DNA from 4 places in the Mesorhizobium sp. AD1-1 genome. Region 4 is predicted to be linked to each of the others. Evidence: predicted binding sites of a transcription regulator. Region 4 holds the regulator's gene; each other region holds the start of a gene.
What was found. The regulator LexA, encoded in region 4, represses DNA repair genes until DNA is damaged. The targets are predictions, from matches to a motif close to TGTTCNNNNTGTGTTCNG.
Positions count from the first base shown of each region.

Region 1: dinB (DNA polymerase IV) is a predicted target of LexA. The motif match lies at 1,154-1,171, and genes of this name have one in related genera.
Region 2: LB519_RS09980 (2'-5' RNA ligase family protein) is a predicted target of LexA. The motif match lies at 2,001-2,018, and genes of this name have one in related genera.
Region 3: LB519_RS09875 (PA0069 family radical SAM protein) is a predicted target of LexA. The motif match lies at 1,587-1,604, and genes of this name have one in related genera.

Region 1 is NZ_JAIUGP010000012.1:142,044-145,215, reverse strand. It holds gene dinB (DNA polymerase IV) at 1-1,124, opposite strand, end outside; gene LB519_RS22070 (winged helix-turn-helix transcriptional regulator) at 1,246-1,662, opposite strand; gene LB519_RS22065 (dihydrofolate reductase family protein) at 1,766-2,365, shown strand; gene LB519_RS22060 (2OG-Fe(II) oxygenase) at 2,390-3,133, opposite strand; gene LB519_RS22055 (methylated-DNA--[protein]-cysteine S-methyltransferase) at 3,130-3,172, opposite strand, start outside.
Region 2 is NZ_JAIUGP010000004.1:53,529-56,700, forward strand. It holds partial or broken gene LB519_RS09965 (DUF488 domain-containing protein) at 1-285, shown strand, start outside; gene LB519_RS09970 (ArsC family reductase) at 346-696, opposite strand; gene LB519_RS09975 (nuclear transport factor 2 family protein) at 865-1,218, opposite strand; gene LB519_RS09980 (2'-5' RNA ligase family protein) at 1,353-1,958, opposite strand; gene LB519_RS09985 (ABC transporter ATP-binding protein) at 2,136-3,172, opposite strand, start outside.
Region 3 is NZ_JAIUGP010000004.1:34,293-37,464, forward strand. It holds partial or broken gene LB519_RS09865 (hypothetical protein) at 1-861, opposite strand, end outside; gene LB519_RS09870 (glycosyltransferase) at 1,005-1,529, opposite strand; gene LB519_RS09875 (PA0069 family radical SAM protein) at 1,679-2,833, shown strand; gene LB519_RS09880 (ribonuclease HII) at 2,986-3,172, shown strand, end outside.
Region 4 is NZ_JAIUGP010000003.1:46,266-49,437, forward strand. It holds gene kynU (kynureninase) at 1-1,078, shown strand, start outside; gene lexA (transcriptional repressor LexA) at 1,489-2,229, shown strand; gene LB519_RS06880 (ComEC/Rec2 family competence protein) at 2,223-3,172, opposite strand, start outside.

The sequences.
Region 1 (3,172 bases), on a different contig from region 4:
TCGGCGTCGAAGCGTGCTAGGCCCTTCTTCGTGCCGGGCCGGCGCCTCTCGTCGGCGAGGCCAAGCGGCAGGTGGAGCTGCAACTCGAAGCTTTCCTCAAGATGCGAGACCGAGATCGCCAGCAGCGAGATCGTTTTCTCCTGTGGATTGTCGGCAAGCACGCCGCGCACCAGATCGCCGGCGATCTCGGCCAGCATCGCGGTTGCCGAGATCGGCTGGTCAAGCGTGATCGAGCGGGTGACGGCTCTGAGATCGGCAAAGCGCACGCGTACCGTCACCGTGCGGCCGGGCCTTGCCTTGGCGCGCAGCCGGCTGGCGACGCGGTCGGCCAGATGCAGCAGTGTCGGCACGATGACCCGTGCCACAGCCGGCTTCTGGCCAAGCGCCGATTGGGCGCCGGCCGAATGCGCGCGGCGCTTCGTCTCCAGCTTTCGCGGGTCGCGGTTCCAGGACAGGGCGGCGAGCTTTTCGCCGGCGGCGGGACCGAGCAGGCGCGTCAGCGCGCCGCGATGCGTCCTGGCCAGTTGACCGATGGTCTCGACGCCGATCTCGGCCAGCCGCGCCCTGGTCGCCGGGCCGACGCCCCACATCAGTCCGACCGGCAGATCATGCAGGAAGGCGAGTTCGGTGCCGGGTTCGACGACCACCAGCCCGTCGGGTTTGGCGACCTGCGAGGCGATCTTGGCCAGATGCTTGGTGCGCGCCACGCCGATCGAGATCGGCAGGCCGAGTTCGGCCCGCACGCGGCGGCGGATGGTTGTCGCGATCTCCTGCGGCGAGCCGAACAGATGCGTGCAGCCGGCGACGTCGGCAAACGCCTCGTCGATGGAAATGCGCTCGACTACAGGCGTAAAATCGTCGAGCACCTTGATCGCCGCATCGCCCAGCCGCTGGTAATGGCTGAAATTGCCGCCGACGAAGATCAAATGCGGGCAGAGTTCGCGCGCCTTGCGCCCCGGCATGCCGCCACGCACGCCGAAGGCGCGCGCCTCATAGGAAGCGGCGAGCACGACGCCGCCGCCCACCGCGATCGGCTTGCCGCGCAGCGACGGATCGAGCAACTGCTCGACAGAGGCGTAGAAAGCGTCGAGATCGGCATGCAGGATGGTGGCTGTCGTTTCCATCGACCGCACATCCGCAGTTGCTGATAGAATAGAACAAATAAAGAACAAAGATGGATGGTTGTCAAGCGAAGAGCGATTGGGTGCGGCAACAGCCATGCCGGTTCGGCTTGAACGCAACCGCCTAGACACTATGCTCCGTTCGCAGCGCCGCTTTCATCTTTTCCAGCGCTGCTTCGCCGCCTGCCGCCAACTGGTTGGCAATCCTGGCCAATCTCTCGTCGGCCTTGCGGTGCCTGCTGCCCCAGGCGCCGAGCGTCGCCAGCACCGGCAATAGGTCGATGCCTGCTTCGGTCAGCCGGTAGACCGTTCTCAAGCCATGCGTCGGGTCGTCGCTTCTGGTGAGGATGCCTTCGTCCTGAAGCGTTTGCAGTCGCTCGGCCAGCGTGCGCGAGGAGATGCCTTCGTCGGATTGCAGGAATTCGCGAAAGTGCTTTTTCCCGGCGAAGACCATGTCGCGGATGATGAGCAGCGTCCAGCGGTCGCCGATGAGTTCGAGCGACAGGTTGATCGGGCAGTCGGATTTTTCGCGCGTCGCCATCTATGGTTCCATTTATAAATCACTTTACTATTGACATCGTTTTGGCCTTGCGTCAACAGTTCCAAATGTAAACTGTTTTGCGATAGCCGTGAGGAGAATGATGGTGAAAAAGCTGGTCCTGCAGATGCAGATGTCGGTCGACGGCTTTGTCGGCGCCACCGAGGATCATTCCTGGCAGCTCTGGGAGTGGGGTGACGAGAGCGCCTGGGACGATGAGCTGAAGCAGGACTTCAACTCTGTCTTCACAGGCGTCGATACCATCCTGCTCAGCCGCAAGATGGCACAGGAGGGCTATCTCACCCATTGGGGCAATGCCGCCAAGAAGTTTCCGCACGATCCGTTCTACGCCTTTGCGCAACGCATCGTCGACGCCCGCAAGGTGGTGCTCAGTGATAAGTTCAAGCAATCGGCCGGGGAGCCGGTCTGGGAGCGCACGAGCGTGGCCAGCGGCGACCTGCCGCGCGAAGTCAATGCGCTGAAAGCGGGCGAGGGCGGCGACATGGCCGTGTTCGGCGGCGCCGGTTTCGCGTCGGCGCTGATTGCGGCCGGGCTGGTCGACGAGTTTCAGCTTTTCATCAACCCGGCGGTGCTGGGTGCGGGCCGCCGGATTTTTGATCAGGGCGGTTTTAGAAACCTGCGGCTGCTCGGCTCGAAGACCTATGACTGTGGCATGGTGGTCAGTCGCTATGCACCGGCGGGGTGAGGGGGACCTCCATCTTCTCCCTGCTCACTTCGCATCGTGAAAAATAATCCCGACCGTGTGGCGCATGCCTGAGCGCAGCCGGCTGACGCCATGACGCAGGTTGACGCGGTAATTGCCTTTGGTGCCCTGCACCGGCCGGTTGTGGACGGCAAAGACAACGGCGTCGCCCTGGCGCAGCGGCACCACCTCGACCCGGCTCTGCATGCGCGGCCGCTGCTCGGTCAGCGCGAACTCACCGCCGGTGAAATCCTGGCCCGGCTCGGAGAGCAGGATCGCCACCTGCAGCGGAAAGGCGAGGTCGCCATAGAGATCCTGATGCAGGCAGTTGAAGTCGCCAGGCACATATTGCAGCAGCAGCGGCGTCGGCCGCGTCTGGCCGGCGGCATGACACTGATCGAGAAACGCGGCATGCGTCGCGGGATAACGCATGGCCTGCCCCATCCGCTCGCTCCACCGGTTGGCGACCTTGGCCAGCCTGGGATAGAGCGCGCTGCGCAGGCCACCCAGCAGGTCGGGCAAGGGATAGCGGAAGTAGCGGTACTCGCCCTTGCCGAAGCCATGCCTGGCCATATGGATGTGGCTGCGGAAATGCTCTTCTTTGGGATAGAGGCCCGCGATCTGCCGGCACTCTTCGGGCGACAGCAGCTTTTCAATCACCGCGCAGCCGAAACCGTCGAGTTCGGCTGCAAGGGCGGGCCAGTCGTAACCCGCGACACGCGTCTGAGCAGCTTCAACCGCCGATGCGGCAACCCTGGCATGGGCATTCATATCGTAGCCTCCTTGTCGATCAGAGCGCGCTTGCGCTCG
Region 2 (3,172 bases), on a different contig from region 4:
AGCGGGTTCTGGTCGACCGCATCTGGCCGCGCGGCGTCTTCCTTGCTGACGCTGTGGTTGAAGGACATCGCGCCGAGCGACGAGCTGCGAAAGTGGTTCGGACACGAGCCGGCGCGCTGGGCGGAATTTCAGGAGCGGTATCGCGCTGAGCTGGATGGGAATGGCGAAGCGGTGACGCAGTTGCGAGGCCTGCTGGGTAACGGCAAGGTGACGCTGCTCTACGGCGCGCATGACGAGGCGCACAACAATGCGGTGGCGCTGGCGGGGTATCTGCGCGCGGGTTGAGGGCACTCGGAACCTTCGAAAGCCGGCGGGCCACGGAACACCGTGGAACGAGAGGCAGCTCTACTTCCCCACCGCCGCCTCATAGACATCAGCCTTGAACCCGACCATAACCCGGTCGCCTACTTCCAGCACCGGCCGCTTGATCATGGTCGGCTTGGCCAGCATCAGCGCCTTGGCGCTCTTCTCGTCGAGACCCTGCTTTTCCTTGTCCGGCAGCTCGCGGAACGTCGTGCTCGCCTTGTTGAGCAGCTTTTCCCAGCCGACCTTGCCCGCCCAACCATCCAGCCGCTTCGCGTCCAGTCCCTCGGCCCTGAAATCGTGAAACCGGTAGGCTACGTCATGGCCTTCCAGCCAGACGCGCGCCTTCCTGACCGTGTCGCAAGTGGTGATGCCGTACATGGTGATCGTCAAAAGCGTGCTTCCTTGGCTGACTGTCGAATCCGTTCCACAGACTAAACCGCCCTTCCCGATTTGCCAGAGCCGTTGCCATATCTCCGTCTCGCATGGCGGCCAGGACAATGTCCCGGCCGTCTAATTTCCTGGTCCTGCAGCGACGTGAGGCGGAACCCGGGGCCGGCCCTAGTAATAGAAGCGCTCTTCGGTGATCTTGCCGTTTTTGACCGTGTAGAGGCCGACTTCATCCATGGTGACACGCTCGCCGGTAGCCTTGGGCGTTATGTCGAACTTGAAGCGCACCGCGAACTGGTCGCCATTGACATAGGGGCCTTCGACAGAGCCGCCATGGACTTCATTGTTCTCCTGCCACCACTGGCCCTTCTGCCTGAGAGCCTCCTTGCCACGGGAGATGGCCATCGGCCCCTCCATGGCTTCGTAGCTCACGATATCGTCGGAATTGTACTTCTCGGCGGCAGCTTCGTTCTCGCCCTGCTTGAGCAGCTCGGTAAAATCCTTGGCAATTTCCGCGATGGTCATTTGCGTTCCTCCTGTTCAGACGCATTTAGGTAGGGAACAGCCTGCTGGCCTGCCATCGTCGGACCGCGCCGTGCTGACAAGCCATGTCAGGATGATGGATATCGCTCGGAATATGTGACGACGATGTGAGCACATCACATCGCGCTCAGCGGCCAACATTCCGGGAAAACGTACTTCTTCAGTCCGCGCAAGCTGTGCACAAGGACGAACTCTCGTGCAACAAAGCTGATTGGGCCCATAGGCTGTTTGGGGACAAGTTTTCGGTCATATGCAAGCGTCAGATGCGGAACGAAACCATCTGACGCCTTGAGGCCTTCGCGCAGCATTTCGACGCCGAGCTTCCTGCTCAACTCACAAACCGGTCCGTCATCGGCGAGAAGCACGAAAGGGTGTTTGGCTGGCTTGCCCCTAGTCGCCGGTCGGCCGGGAAAGCTACTGGCATAGCGAAAGGTAACCTCGAACGGGGCCATCGCAATGCGCCGTCCCGATCGGGCGGCCGCAAAAAGAATTTTGGACCGTAGCCTTTTGTAATCACCGACATGCTGCAGGCTGACGTGAAAACGCTCCGGTAGCAGTTGGTCGCCGGTTACCCCGCATTGGCCGCATAGCCGATTTTGACAATCGGCAAAGCGCGAATGGTCCTTAGAATGCAAAAACAAACCGAAGAACACGCGCTCGGGCCGTTTAGGCCGCCATGGCGGCTCTGGAAGTCCATAGTCGAATTCGCCTTGCAGATACATACGCACACGCCCGGCAAAGAACGCTCCTGTTTTGCTCCATTCCGGAACAAAACAGGAACACTCTCCTTGAGTCAAGCCTGGAATCTATTCGAGCTCACGCCCAGCAGCCGATGATACCCTCGACCTCGAGGAAATCGTGGATCGCCCAGTTGGCCCCGGTTTTTAGAGTTCGATGAACTAACCTGGCAGCACTGGGCAGTTGGCGCCACGGCGCAGGCTGATATGCGCCACGTCGCCGACCTGGAAGCGAAAACCCTCGGCCTGGCGCGGCGCGTCGATGACGACAGGCGCGCCCTGCCCGAGTTCGGCATGCAGGCGCAGCGTGCGGCCGTGAAAGACGACGCTGTTGACGCGCGCCGGTGCGGTGCCGGGCGCGGCCTCGGTCATCGCCAGCAAATCCTCCGGGCGCACGCCGATGGTGCGGGTAGCGCCCTCGGCAGGTGCCTCGCCGGTTTCGGAAATAGCCTCCAGCGGCAGGGTGCCGGCGGTGAAACGCAAGCGATCGCCATCGCGGCCGACAAACCGTGATTGCAGGAGATTCATGGTGCCGATGAAGCTCGCCACAAACTTCGTGGCAGGCCGGTCATAAAGTGTGGCCGGCGGTGCGATCTGCTCGATGCGGCCCTTGTTCATGACGACGATGCGGTCGGAAATCGACAGCGCTTCGGTCTGGTCGTGGGTGACCATGACGAAGGTGGTGCCAAGCCGCGACTGCAGCCGCTTCAGCTCAACCTGCATCTGTTCGCGCAGATGCGCATCGAGCGCCGACAACGGCTCGTCGAGCAGCAGCACGCGCGGCTCGCAGACGATGGCACGCGCGAGCGCGACGCGTTGGCGCTGGCCGCCAGACAGTTCGGAGACGCGGGCGCCAAGCTTGTCGGCGAGACCGACCATGTCGAGGGCCTCGCCGGTGCGCTTAGCCTGTTCGGCTCCAGACAGTTTGCGCAGCGACAGACCGAAGCCGACATTTTCTGCAACATTCATGTGCGGGAACAGTGCATAGTCCTGGAACACGGTGTTGACCGGCCGGTCGAACGGTCGAAGGGCCGTGATATCGCGACCATCGAGCAACACCTTGCCGCTCGACGGGCTTTCGAAACCGGCGATGACGCGCAGGCTGGTGGTCTTGCCGCAGCCCGACGGCCCGAGCAGCGTGATGAACTCGCCGCTGATAATGTCGAGATCGACAGCGTCGAGCCCAACGATGCCGCCGG
Region 3 (3,172 bases), on a different contig from region 4:
AAAAGGGTCCTCGACGAAACCGAGACCGGCCTCGCCGGTCAGCGTCACCGGGCTCTGCTCGCCATAGACATCCAGGACCTGTTGCGCGGGGTGGCCAACCAGAAGCGTGAGCTGGTGCTTGAGGCTGCGGCGCTTGTGGCTGCCCCTGACATAGACATGCGGACCGGTGTCGGCGTCGACCGGCTTGAGGTAGAAGAAGAATTTCAGCATGCGCCAATCATCGAGATCGAAATGATACTTGCCGAGCGAGGCGAGGTTCTAGTCGGCATCCGAAGCGGCACCGGTTGGAAAACTCCACCAGACGCGCGTCGTGATCAGTTTTGCCTGGCCGCCGAGATAGTGCGCGGCAATATCCAGAAGCAGCGGATCGCGCTGGATGGCAAGCGCCGCCGGGCAGTCGAGGATGCGCTCGAAAAAATGCCCGCTGAGCAGCGAGCGGCCAAGGCGTTTCTCGGCCTCGGCATGTTCCCCCGGCATGAATTCGAGACGGCGGTCGAAATTGCCGTAGCAAGGCGTGCGCCCGGCGAAGTCGGCGATCTCTTCATGGATATCAGGCGGCAGGACCAAGCCTGAGAACAGCCCGTCGGAGCGCAACGCATCGACGACCGCTCCCCGTTCGACACCGGCAAACATCGTATCCCCGGCATTGGCGACCGGGCGGGCGCGTTTTGCGCCCAGCCAATGCATGCGGCGTCCAGGCATTGTGCGCGCCAGCACGAACATCGGCAGCCAGGCGGGGTTTTCGCGCAGGTCCTTGAGATAGGTCGGAATGCGCACCGCGATGCGTCGCAACAGACTGCCGTCGCGCGCAATAGCCTCGAGACTGGCCGCGCCGGATGTGTCGGGGGTTGAAAGCTTCATTGGGTCCTCGGCTATGAGAGCACCACCGATGCCGCATCGGTGCTCGCCACTCGGCATGTCCCAAACCCAATTCCCGCTTGAACGGAAGCTAACCCCGCGTCAGATTTTGTGCAATGCACAATGGCCTGAGCAGCTGCAAAAAATCATGTCGAGGAGCGGCGTTCCTGCTTGGCGGGCGCCATCCAGATCTCGGCGTCGAGCCGCTTCATTGCGAGGCCGCGGGCGATGGCCTCAGCACTGCCGGCACTCTTGGCCGCGGCCGCCGCCTGACGCTTGCTGATCAGCAATCCGTCGGCCAGGGCGCGGTTTCCCGAAAAGACCCGTGCCAGGAATGGCGTGCGGCTGGCCCGCGTGCGCGAAAACCGTGCGGCCATGGTCTGCCTGGCCGTATGCGCGACAACCTCATCGATCCAGCCCTCCACCAACCGCGCGCCCGGTTCCAGGAGCAGCAACCAATCCCCCTTGGCCTGGCGGATGCCGGCAGCGACACCGCCGGTCACGTACTGACAGCCGGCATGCTCGGCCACACGATGCGTCTGGTCGGTGGAGCCTGTGTCGCAGACGATGACTTCACGCACCACGCCTTCGACCGCGCCGCCAATCAGCGAGGCGAGCGTGCGGGCGAGGCCCTCCTCGTCATTGCGGGTTTCGATGAGAACACTGAGCATCCTTAGCCGAATAGCGGAAAGCGCCGGACAGCGCCAGTTTTGCATCGCACCATAGAAAGTTCTTGCTTTGTTCTCATCGATGAAATAGGAATAATTTCATGAACAGAGCGATTCGACACAACACGGACAGTCCCTGGGAGCGGGCGAAAATGGAACAGATCGTGCGCGCCGACATTGCAGCTTTCGGAGCAGGAAGAGCCGAGATGGCCAATGCGATGGTCGAGCAGAGCGGCATGCGTGTCCGCCCGGACCGCAACCGCGGCAGGTCGGCCGGCATCAACCCGTCCGGCCGATTCGAGCCAGTCAGCCGGCACGTGTTCGACGATGGCTGGAATTCGCTGGAAGAACTGCCCCCCTTCAAGACCGAAGTGCAGGTCGAGAAGCCGCGCACCATCATCACCCGCAACGAATCGCCCGACATTTCCTTCGACCGTTCCATCAACCCTTATCGCGGCTGCGAGCATGGCTGCGTCTATTGCTTTGCCCGCCCGACGCACGCGTTCATGGGCCTGTCGCCGGGTCTGGATTTCGAATCGAAGCTGTTCGCCAAACCTGATGCGGCGCGCTTGCTCGACAAGGAGCTTTCGAAGGACAGCTATCAGCCGCGCACCATCGCCATCGGCACCAACACCGACCCCTACCAGCCGATCGAGAAGCAATACCGGATCATGCGCGAAATCCTCGAAGTGCTGGAAGCGCGCGGCCATCCGGTCGGCATCGTGACAAAGTCCGCCCTGGTGACGCGCGATATCGATATCCTGTCGCGCATGGCCGAACGAGGGCTCGCCAAGGTGGCGCTGTCGGTGACGACGCTCGACCGCATGCTGGCGCGCACCATGGAGCCGCGCGCGTCGACGCCGACCAAGCGGCTGGAAGCGATCCGGCAGCTTTCGGATGCCGGCATTCCGGCGTCGGTCATGGTGGCTCCGATCATTCCGGGCCTGACCGATCCGGAGATGGAACGCATCCTCGATTCGGCACGTGCGGCCGGCGCGCGCGAGGCGGGTTATGTGATCCTGCGGCTGCCGCTGGAGGTCAGCCCGATCTTCAAGGACTGGCTGCTGCGCCATTATCCCGACCGTTACCGCCATGTGATGTCGCTTGTCCGCTCCATGCGTGACGGCAAGGACTACGATTCGGAATGGGGCAAGCGCATGAAGGGCGCCGGTCCCTATGCCTGGCAGATCGGCCGGCGCTTCGAGATCACAGCCAAGCGGCTTGGTCTCAATGCCGAACGGCGCACGCTGCGGACCGATCAGTTCGTTGCCGCCGGGAAAGACCAGGTGCAACTGACGCTGCTTTGAAGAGACAATTCGTCGCGATGGTTTGATCCGTCGCGCACCAAGAATCCCGTCCGGCCTGCCCCGGCCTGCAGACGGTGCCCTCCCGGTCCGGCGCCCCACCCGACCCGGAGGGACTTGCGGAGAATCGGAGCCGATGCGAACCTCGCCGCAACATGGCTCGCGCGCGTTCTGATTCTCCGCCTCTCTTTGAGATCATCGAGAAGCCCGACTTCTCCTTCGAGACGAAGGCGATGGCGGAGGGCCTGTGGCCGGTCGCCGGGATGGACGAGGCAGGCCGCGGCCCCCTGGCCGGGCCGGTGGTCGCCGCAGCGGTGGTGCTCGATCCCGCCAACATTCCCG
Region 4 (3,172 bases):
GGAATGGGCCCGAGATCTTATCCGAGCCTGGAACACGGCCGGATGGTTCGAGATGCCGATCGAACTCGGTGACCAGCTCGGACGCCTGATAGGAGCCGCGGCCGGCCAGACCGTCGTCTGCGACACGACATCGACCAACATCTACAAGGTGCTGCACGCAGCGATGGAGATGCGGCCCGGCCGGTCAGCCATCGTCGCCGAAGGTGACAGTTTTCCCACCGACCTGTACATCGCCGAAGGCGTGGCCTCGACCCGGGATGGCGTCCTGCTGCGCCTCGCGGGCGTCGACGCGCCGACCATCGAAGAGCTAATCGACGAAAACGTCGCGGTGGTGCTGGTCAACCACGTCAATTACAAATCGGGTGAACTGCGCGACATGGCGGCGCTGACGCGCAGGGCTCATGCGGCCGGAGCGCTGATCGTCTGGGATCTCTGCCACACCGCCGGCGCCCTGCCCGTCGAGCTCGATCAGGCAAATGCCGATTTCGCTGTCGGCTGCACGTACAAGTACCTCAACGGCGGTCCGGGCGCGCCGGCCTTCATCTATGCCGCACAGCGCCACCACGGCGATATCAGCCAGCCGCTCAGCGGCTGGTGGGGCCATGCGCGGCCCTTTGCCTTCGAACGGGGTTATGTTGCCGGCGCCGGCATCCGCCGTTTTCTGTGCGGTACGCAACCGGTCCTGTCGATGCGGGCGCTCAAAGGCGCGCTTGCCATCTGGAGCGACGTCGACATGGCGGCATTGCGAAAGAAGAGCGTCGCGCAGACAGAACTGTTCATCCAGCTCGTCGAAGCCAAGTGCGGCGCCTACGGTCTCGCGCTGGAGACTACCCGCGACGCGACCAGGCGCGGCAGCCAGGTGTCGTTCCTTCACGACCATGGCTATCAAATCATGCGGGCGCTGATCGAGCGCGGGGTGATCGGTGACTTCCGCGCACCGTCGACCATCCGTTTCGGCTTCACGCCGCTCTATGTCAGCTACAAGGATGTGTGGCTGGCGGTTGAGGTTCTGGAAGACATTCTGCGCACGGGTGCATGGAAGGACCAGCGTTTCGCCGTCAAGGAAGCCGTTACCTGACGCACCGATCCCGGCGATCCGCCGTCGCTGCCCTCACTGCCTGGCAAATGACGGAGAGCTGAATTTCCAGCCAAAATGCCCAACTGACGTTGGCGTTTTGGCTCCGTTTCGTTCACGGCCAACGAACGTCCCGAAGGTTGCAATCGCTCCTTGTCGAGGTCGATCGACAGATAATGCCAAGCTTTGGTAGGGGATAAGCCACAGGTCATTAACCATAACAATTTCAATGTGAGCAGGCGCATTGCCGAAGGTGGCGCCCGTCGATCGTAACCCGCTGGCAAGCGCCAAATAATTTCAGCAGCCTTAACAAATTCATTAAACTTTAAACGGTTGCAGAACACAACTGGAACAGATAGTGTTTGTTCTGGGTTTGTTTTTCGATTCTGGTTTCAGGGAACCTGGGGGCCGCCATGCTGACACGCAAGCAACATGAACTGCTGATGTTCATCCATGAACGCCTGAAGGAGAGCGGCATTCCGCCATCCTTCGACGAGATGAAGGAGGCGCTCGACCTTGCCTCCAAATCCGGGATTCATCGGCTGATCACGGCCCTTGAGGAGCGCGGCTTTATCCGCCGGCTGCCCAATCGGGCCCGCGCGCTGGAAGTGCTGCGGCTGCCGGACTCCATCGCGCCAGGCCTCAATGCGGCAAAGAAGTTTTCGCCAAGCGTCATCCAGGGCAGTCTTGGTCAGGGTGGTGCTCTTGGCCGGCAGATCAAGCCGGCGCCTTCGCGGATGCCTTCGCCCGGCAATGACGACGATGCGGTCTCTGCCGTTTCGATCCCGGTCATGGGTCGCATCGCCGCCGGCGTGCCGATCGATGCCATCCAACATCAGACGCATTCGATTTCGGTGCCGCCGGACATGATCATGGGCGGCGCGCACTATGCACTGGAGGTCAAGGGCGATTCGATGATCGAGGCCGGCATCTTCGACGGCGACACCGTTATCATCCGTAACGCCGACACGGCCAGCCCCGGCGAGATCATCGTGGCGCTGGTCGATGAAGAGGAAGCGACGCTGAAGCGGTTCCGCCGCAAGGGCGCCTCGATTGCCCTCGAAGCCGCCAATCCAGCCTATGAGACACGGATTTTCGGGCCGGACAGGGTCAAGGTGCAAGGCAAGCTCGTCGGCCTGATCCGTCGCTACTGAGACGGCTGTGGGTTGACCACTGGCTTCTCGGGTTTCTTGAAGGGTGCCAGCCCCCTCGCCTCGCGAGAGTATCTGCGTTGCGTGTGCCAGGGCCGATATGGGCTGTCCACCGCGAAGCTGATCGTCGCCGGCGTGGTCGCCGATTGGCGATCGAAGAAGACCGCGGCACTGCCTTTGCGAGCCAGTTGCCGCTTGGTGATGACGAGAACCAGCGGGTTGTGACAGGCGTCATAGGCGGTGGCGTCGTTGACGACGATCAGCTCGGCGAAGCCGCAGGCTTTCCAGGTGTCCTTGCGGTCCTCGACATAGGCAATGATCGCACCGGACATGTGCCTGGCCACGCAAACGCCTGAGGAGCAATAGAACGGCGATCCCGGCGGTAGCTCAACGGCATCCGCGACGTCGAATTGCCCATCGCTGTTGTCGAACACTTCCGGAACGACGATGGTTTCCGATGTCAGCGCGCGTTTCCAGTTGTCGACGGTGAATTCGTTCGGCCGTTGCCGGCTGACGGCAAGCTCACCGCCACCGATCGGCAACGCCACCAGCCGGGCGTCTTCCGAGATCAGCACATCGGGCGTGCGCGTATCCGAGACGGTCAGCAAGCCTGCCAACGCGAATGGCAGAGCCGCGAGCCGCAGCCATGTCGTCGCCATCGTCGCGATGACCAGGGCAATGGCCACCAGCAGGACCGACTGCTGCGAAATCAACCCGACCCCATCGACAGGCGAACGCTCGGAGATCCAGCCCGATATGGCGATCATCATCGTCAGGCCCTTGCCCATCAGGTAGAGAGCTGGCCAATCCAATCCGAAAGGCATCAGCAGCGCGCTGGCGACGGCCAGGAACATGACGACGGTGACGATCGGCATAACCGCGAGATTGGCGAACAGGCTGAGCGGCGACACACGCTGAAAATGCCAGATGGCAAACAGCGTCGTGG